DNA from 3 places in the Pseudoalteromonas sp. Hal040 genome. Region 2 is predicted to be linked to each of the others. Evidence: predicted binding sites of a transcription regulator. Region 2 holds the regulator's gene; each other region holds the start of a gene.
The links. The regulator LexA, encoded in region 2, represses DNA repair genes until DNA is damaged. The targets are predictions, from matches to a motif close to TACTGTATNNNNATACAGTA.
Positions count from the first base shown of each region.

Region 1: P4S60_RS11935 (YebG family protein) is a predicted target of LexA. The motif match lies at 997-1,016, and genes of this name have one in related genera.
Region 3: ruvC (crossover junction endodeoxyribonuclease RuvC) is a predicted target of LexA. The motif match lies at 1,307-1,326, and genes of this name have one in related genera.

Region 1 covers NZ_JARLUU010000001.1:2,579,612-2,581,882, forward strand. Annotated here, with positions in the region: gene dsbB (disulfide bond formation protein DsbB) at 1-199, shown strand, start outside; gene P4S60_RS11925 (DUF6170 family protein) at 199-501, shown strand; gene P4S60_RS11930 (ComEA family DNA-binding protein) at 530-823, opposite strand; gene P4S60_RS11935 (YebG family protein) at 1,070-1,372, shown strand; gene putP (sodium/proline symporter PutP) at 1,435-2,271, opposite strand, start outside.
Region 2 covers NZ_JARLUU010000001.1:3,359,665-3,361,935, reverse strand. Annotated here, with positions in the region: gene P4S60_RS15650 (hypothetical protein) at 1-201, shown strand, start outside; gene P4S60_RS15645 (PaaI family thioesterase) at 209-646, opposite strand; gene lexA (transcriptional repressor LexA) at 807-1,424, shown strand; gene coxB (cytochrome c oxidase subunit II) at 1,866-2,271, shown strand, end outside.
Region 3 covers NZ_JARLUU010000001.1:2,032,166-2,034,436, forward strand. Annotated here, with positions in the region: gene ruvB (Holliday junction branch migration DNA helicase RuvB) at 1-102, opposite strand, end outside; gene ruvA (Holliday junction branch migration protein RuvA) at 110-730, opposite strand; gene ruvC (crossover junction endodeoxyribonuclease RuvC) at 732-1,256, opposite strand; gene P4S60_RS09175 (ABC transporter permease) at 1,395-2,271, opposite strand, start outside.

The sequences.
Region 1 (2,271 bases), 780 kb from region 2:
TGAACCTAACTTCCCAAGCTTTATGCCACTGCATGAGTGGATCCCTAGCTTCTTTGCAGCCACAGGTGATTGCGGCAATATCGATTGGCAGTTTGCTTCTATGAGCATGCCGGCTTGGATGGAAGTTATTTTTGCGGCGTTTTCAGTGGTATTTATAGCCGTAGTAGTTAGCCGTTTAGTGAGCAAAAAGTCGCTGTAATGATTTATTTTTTTACTAGTCAAATCCCCGCTTTAAAAGCATTTAAAGTAAGGCAACGCCAGCAAATTATTGCCCTTGCTTTGGCTCATTTAAGCCCGAGCAAAAAAATTATTTTATCGGTGTGCAAGCTTGCCTTTTTAGCACCATTATTTTTAGGTTTAGCTTACTTTGAAGGCTGGATGCTCATCCCTTGGTTGTTGTTAGCAGGTTTAAGTTACCCCCTTATCACAACACCTATCGAAAACATGTTCGCGTTAGCCCACTTAGACAATGCTATCGATGAATTTAAACAGGGCGAATAACGCCCTGTTTAGGTGTATAGCCTGCTGTTTATAATGTAATTTTTCCCTCAAGTTTAGCAAATAGCTTATCGCCAATTCCTTTTACTTCTTTTAATTGTTCAACCGATTTAAACGGACCTTGCTTAGTACGATGTTCAACAATCGCCTTCGCTTTTGATTCACCGATTCCTGGTAACTGAGTTAACTGCTCAATGCTGGCTTTATTAATACTCAGCTTTTGCATTTTAACTTGTGTTGCTTTGGTTGGTGTTTCGGCTGATGCCTGTGTCGTTGGCAGTAATGCAAGACTAGTGGCAAGTAAAATACTTGATAGTAGTTTCATAATTTCCTCCATGATGTCCATCTTGGACAAATAGTTAGCTGTTACCCAACACTCACTCCATCGCTTGTGTTTAACTTTGGGTAACATTTTAAATAAAGCTAATGTCCCTACTATTGTCAAATTTGCTGAATAAATATTTTCGCTTGCTACTTGCAAAGTAAAGCGCGAAGCATTACTGTATATAAAAACAGTAATCAAGGTGGCGGTTTTACGCTACAAATGCCACGCTTAAATGCAGGAGAAATCATGGCTGTTGTTGTTAAATATGTTGTAGAAAGAAACGGAGTCGAGCGCATGACGTTTACTACTAAAAAAGAAGCTGATGCGTATGACAAAATGCTCGACATTGCTGAGTCATTAGAACTAATGCTTGAAAAAGTTGATGTACCATTAAGCGAACAACAAATTGAATCGCTGGCACTTGAAATGGCAAAAGAAAAAGATCAGTTTATGGCGGTGCTTAAAGGTGCTAAAGAAGTAGATCCGAAACCTAAAAAAGCAAAATCTGCAGATAACGTATCAGATATAAAAGAAAAAGCGGCTAGCTAAAAGCAAATTTAGATCATAAAAAAGGGCAACATCAGTTGCCCTTTTTTGTACTCAATCAAAAATTACAGTGATGATTCTACCTCATCAAATAAATCTGTAATTTCTTTTTTCGGCTCAGCCGTCATCAGGCTCACTACGACAATCGCAATAGTCGATAAAACAAAGCCCGGGACAATCTCATAAAGGAGTGCACTCAGCGTTTGACCATGAATAGTAATTGGCGCATAAATCCAAAACAGGACTGTTGCAGCACCGACCACCATACCACTAATCGCACCTTGCAAGTTCATACGTTTCCAGTAAAGACTAAGCAGCACTAATGGGCCAAATGCAGCACCGAAACCTGCCCAAGCATTACTAACCAAATCAAGAATCGAGCTATCACGGTCATAAGCGAGGTAAATAGCAAGAATTGCTACCAGCATTACGCTGATACGGCCGACTAAAACAAGCTCTTTTTGTGATGCATTGCGGTTTAAATAGATTTTATAAAAATCTTCTGTAAGTGAGCTTGAACACACCAATAACTGCGACGAGATGGTACTCATAATGGCGGCTAAAATTGCTGCTAATAAGAAGCCTGCAATTAAAGGATGGAAGATTAGCTCAGACAACACTAAGAAAATGGTTTCTTTATCATCAATTGGCATTTGGTTTTCAAGCATATATGCCGCACCAAAAAGACCTGTTAATACAGCACCAATTGCTGAAAGTGTCATCCACGACATACCGACACGACGCATAGTTGGCATATCTTTTACTGAACGTACCGACATAAAACGCACAATAATGTGTGGTTGACCAAAATAACCAAGGCCCCATGCCATAGCAGAGATAATGGCAATCGTTGAGCCACCGGCAAACCAATCCATCATATTCAGGGCATGGATCTCAGTGTC
Region 2 (2,271 bases):
CAGCTTTGCGAGCTTATTGAGTCTTGCTCGCGCAATGCATTAAAACAGTGGTTATCGTGCTCAAAACGAACATTTGATATAGGTTTTGAATCAGGTAATTCGCCAAAATGCTTTAATCAACCCCTGCATGCCGATACCTTGTTACGTATCTCAGCAATTGGCGCAGGGATTGAAATTACTATTTATCCTGTTGAAAAATAGGTCGAATTTAGCGCTCTACTACCGTCGCGGTCATTCTTGATACGCAGCATAGCTCTCCTGCGGCATTGGTAATTTTAATATCCCAAACAGAGGTGCGCTTTCCTAAATGCAGCGGTCTAGCCGTTGCAGTTAAAACTCCCTTACGTGATGCTTTCATATGGTTGGCATTAATCTCTTGGCCAACAGCGTAGAATTTATTGAAATCAACCACAAAGTTGGCTGCATAGCTTGCCACTGTCTCGGCTAACACAACGTTTGCTCCGCCATGTACCATGCCCATAGGATTATGATGTTCTGGGATGGCAGGCATCGTCGCCACTAAATAGTCATCGCCAATTTCCGTCACTTCAATGCCCATGGTTTTCATTAAAGTGCCTTGCCCGGTGATCCCTTGCTCCAATTCTTTACATAGCTCTAGCGTGATTGGGTGGTGCCAAATGCTCATTGTGTTTCCTTAGCCTGCTAATTAAAGCTAATACCTTATGGCATCTTAGAGTGAGGTTCAATGTAAGTTTTGTAGCAATATGACTGTGTTAATTAAATTTGCGATTTTCAGATAACTGTATATACTCACAGTTAAATGTACTGTATGGAAAACCAGTTGTATGCGCCCATTAACTAAACGCCAATCGCAAATTTTAGAACTCATTAAAGTCTTTATTAAAGATACAGGCATGCCACCAACGCGTGCTGAAATAGCTCAAACATTGGGTTTTAAAAGTGCCAATGCCGCTGAAGAGCACCTAAAAGCACTGGCAAAAAAAGGCATGATCAAAATGAAGCCTGGGGCGAGTCGTGGTATTCAATTAATCGAAGAAGATGAACCAGAGCAATTAGGTTTACCTTTAATTGGCCGTGTTGCAGCGGGCGAACCTATTTTGGCCCAAGAGCATGTTGAAAGCCATTGCCAAGTTGATCCGTCGTTATTTAAGCCTGCCGCTGATTTCTTACTGCGTGTAAATGGCATGAGTATGAAAGACATTGGCATCATGGACGGTGATTTGCTTGCAGTACATAGAACACAAGTTGCTGAAAATGGGCAAGTTGTTGTTGCACGAGTTGATGAAGACGTGACTGTTAAGCGTTTAGAAAAAGCTGGCCGAAAAGTATTTTTACACGCTGAGAACGAAGAGTTTTCACCTATTGAAGTTGACCTAGAGCACGAATCGTTCAATATCGAAGGATTAGCGGTAGGGGTTATTCGAAACGCTGACTGGATGTAAGTGTTCCCAACTTGGTGCATTAAATTGACTTAATTTGGTGCACCATCGAAATTTTGCTACTTAATTAGGATTTGTGAATCCTTACTCATCATTTAAAGCCTTATATGGCGCAGTTTCCCTCTCTTTTTGTATTTTGTTTGTACGCCTAAACATTAAATAACGCGCTGATTATAGTTGTTATTTTTGCACCAAAATAAACATTTATTATCACTAAAACTTGCTTATTGCTCATTTTTTAACTAATTGGTTAGTACATTGTATTAACACCTATTTACGAAATTGACACACCTAAACGTGTCAGGGAGTTATACAACGGGCTTGTATCATTTCATTGCGTCGTGATGATACGAATTCGCTCTAAACAATAAAAATACGAATGGGCACCTTGCTGTAACGCCTTTTCGCTTTGCGTCTTGCAATAGCATTTAAAGGAGCCGTCACATGGGTAAACTGCGTTACGCCTTGTGGCTTATATTACTCGCACCTGTGCAATTTGCATTGGCAAACAGCCAATTCAATATGCGTAAAGGGGTGACTGATATAAGTAATAATGTTTATGAGTTACACATGACGATATTTATTATCTGTTGTGTGATTGGCATCATCGTTTTTGCGGTGATGTTTTGGGCTTTAATACACCACCGTAAATCTAAAGGGGCTAAGCCAGCCCAATTTCATGAAAGTACAAAAGTTGAAATACTTTGGACTGCCATTCCGTTTGTTATACTAATCGCGATGGCTGTGCCTGCAACAAAAACCCTCATTGCTATGGAAGATGCCTCTAAAGCCGATATCACAATTAAAGTGACTGGCTCGCAATGGAAATGGCATTACGAGTACATGGGTG
Region 3 (2,271 bases), 1.3 Mb from region 2:
CTGGCCTGTGTAATCGGTTAACAGTTTTGGTCGTATGGCACGATCAACACTGTCTTCGTTACTTTGTTCACTCGCATCTATTAAGCGATCTGCTTCAATCATGGTTTACTCACAACATTGATTTTAGAGCTTCTTTAATTAGAACCTCGGTCGTCATATCTGGTTTGTTCACTGTTTTAACCGCCTTTTGTGCTTGCGGTAGCTTATAGCCTAATGCCACTAGTGCTGATACAGCGTCATCGGCAGCATTATTTGCCACTAGGGTATCATCACTTGATGGCTCAATGACGGCATTATCGCTAAATGGTGTAAATAAGTCATTACCCCAATCTTTGAGTCTGTCTTTCATTTCGAGTACTAAGCGCTCAGCCGTTTTTTTACCAACACCCGGCAGTTTAACCAGTGTGGTCGCATCTTCATTATTAACACAGCTTACAAATTGCTGCGCCGACATACCCGATAAAATAGCTAGACCAAGTTTTGGCCCAACCCCATTGGCTTTTAATAGCTCTCTAAATAAAGCGCGTTCGGTTTTGTTATTAAAGCCAAATAATAGCTGGGCATCTTCACGTACCACAAAATGTGTATAAATAACCGCTTGCTCACCCACTGCCGGTAAATCATAAAAGCAAGTCATGGGCATTTGCACTTCGTAGCCTACACCACTTACTTCGATAAGAATTTCTGGTGGCTGCTTTTCAACAAGTAAGCCATTTAATCGACCAATCATATTACTTCCTTAATCGTCCTCTTACGGTTTTGCTCGCACTGCCCGCAAGTTTTATTAAATTTTGTTCTGAGTGTGCATGACAAATAGCAATTGCTAAGGCATCTGCGGCATCGGCTTGAGGGGTACCAGGCAGCTTTAATATGTTTTTAACCATATGCTGTACTTGAGACTTATCGGCGCCGCCATTACCTACAACGGCCTGCTTAATTTGCCTAGCTGAATATTCATAAACTGGCAGCTCTGCCATTGAAGCGCCAACGATAGCAGCGCCACGTGCTTGACCGAGTTTAAGCGCGGAGTCTGGGTTGTGTGCCATAAACACTTTTTCGATAGCAAAACTGTCGGGTGAGAATTGCTCTACCAATTGACTGATCCCTTGGTAAATCATTTTTAATCGTACCGGAAAGTCGTGATCGGCCAATTTAATGCAGCCACTACCTAAATAAGTGAACTTAGCACCTTGGTGAGCAATCACGCCGTACCCTGTTAATCGTGAACCAGGATCAATCCCTAAAATAATCGCCAACTAACTGACTCGTCTATTATCATTATTATCTGCGCTTAATAATGCCAGAGCACTGTATAAATTACCAGTAACCAATTGCAATTCATAAAAAATGCCCGCAATTGCGAGCATTTTATAATCAACGTATAAACAAGACTATTACGCGAGTGAGCGTAATAAGCCTTGGGTATTTTTTCGCATTGTGCGGGCTATCATCAAATAACCTAAACATGCCACAAATAGGCCCCCGACTGCTGGGCCAATCACCCAAATATGAGGGTGGAACTTACCTGCTAAATCGAACATTTGTCTTTGTACTATCAACAGAGCGATATCACTGACAATGGCAGCCACTAAGCCTGCGGTAACGCCTAATAGTAAAAACTCATATAAGGTAGCATTTTTAATCAAGCGCCCTTTCGCACCTAAAGTTCGCAAAATAACAATCTCTTGCATACGCTCGCCTAAACTTGCTTGTACTTGCGAAATAAGCACTAAAGCGCCACAGGCAACCACAATCGCTAGTACAAAGCCAATCGCTAACGATACTTGCTCTATGGTTGAGCGAATTTGTTTAATGAAGCTTTCAACATCTATCACGTTAACCGTGGGGTATTGACGCATTAGCTCATTAAACTCACGTTTTTTCTCTGCTTTTACATTCACTGATGAAATATAAGTAGCAGGAAAACTCGCTAGCACATCAGGGCTCAAAATAATAAAGAAGTTAGGTTTAAGCGTGGTCCAATTAACCTTACGTACACTGGTAATTTTTGCATCAAACGACTGCGCACCAATTAGGAAAGTAAGCGTATCGCCTATTTCTACATCAAGGCGTTCAAGCATCGACTCTTCAACTGATGCCTCGGCCACAGAGTTTTCACTAAACCATGCACCGTCGATAAGCTCGTTTTGATTAGGTAAGTCTTTACGCCAAGTTAGGTTTAACTCACGGCCAATACCAGAGCGGGCTTCTTCGTCTTTCTTTTCGTTGTCTTCTTGTGATACTTCGCGGGCAACCAGCTCGCCATTAACA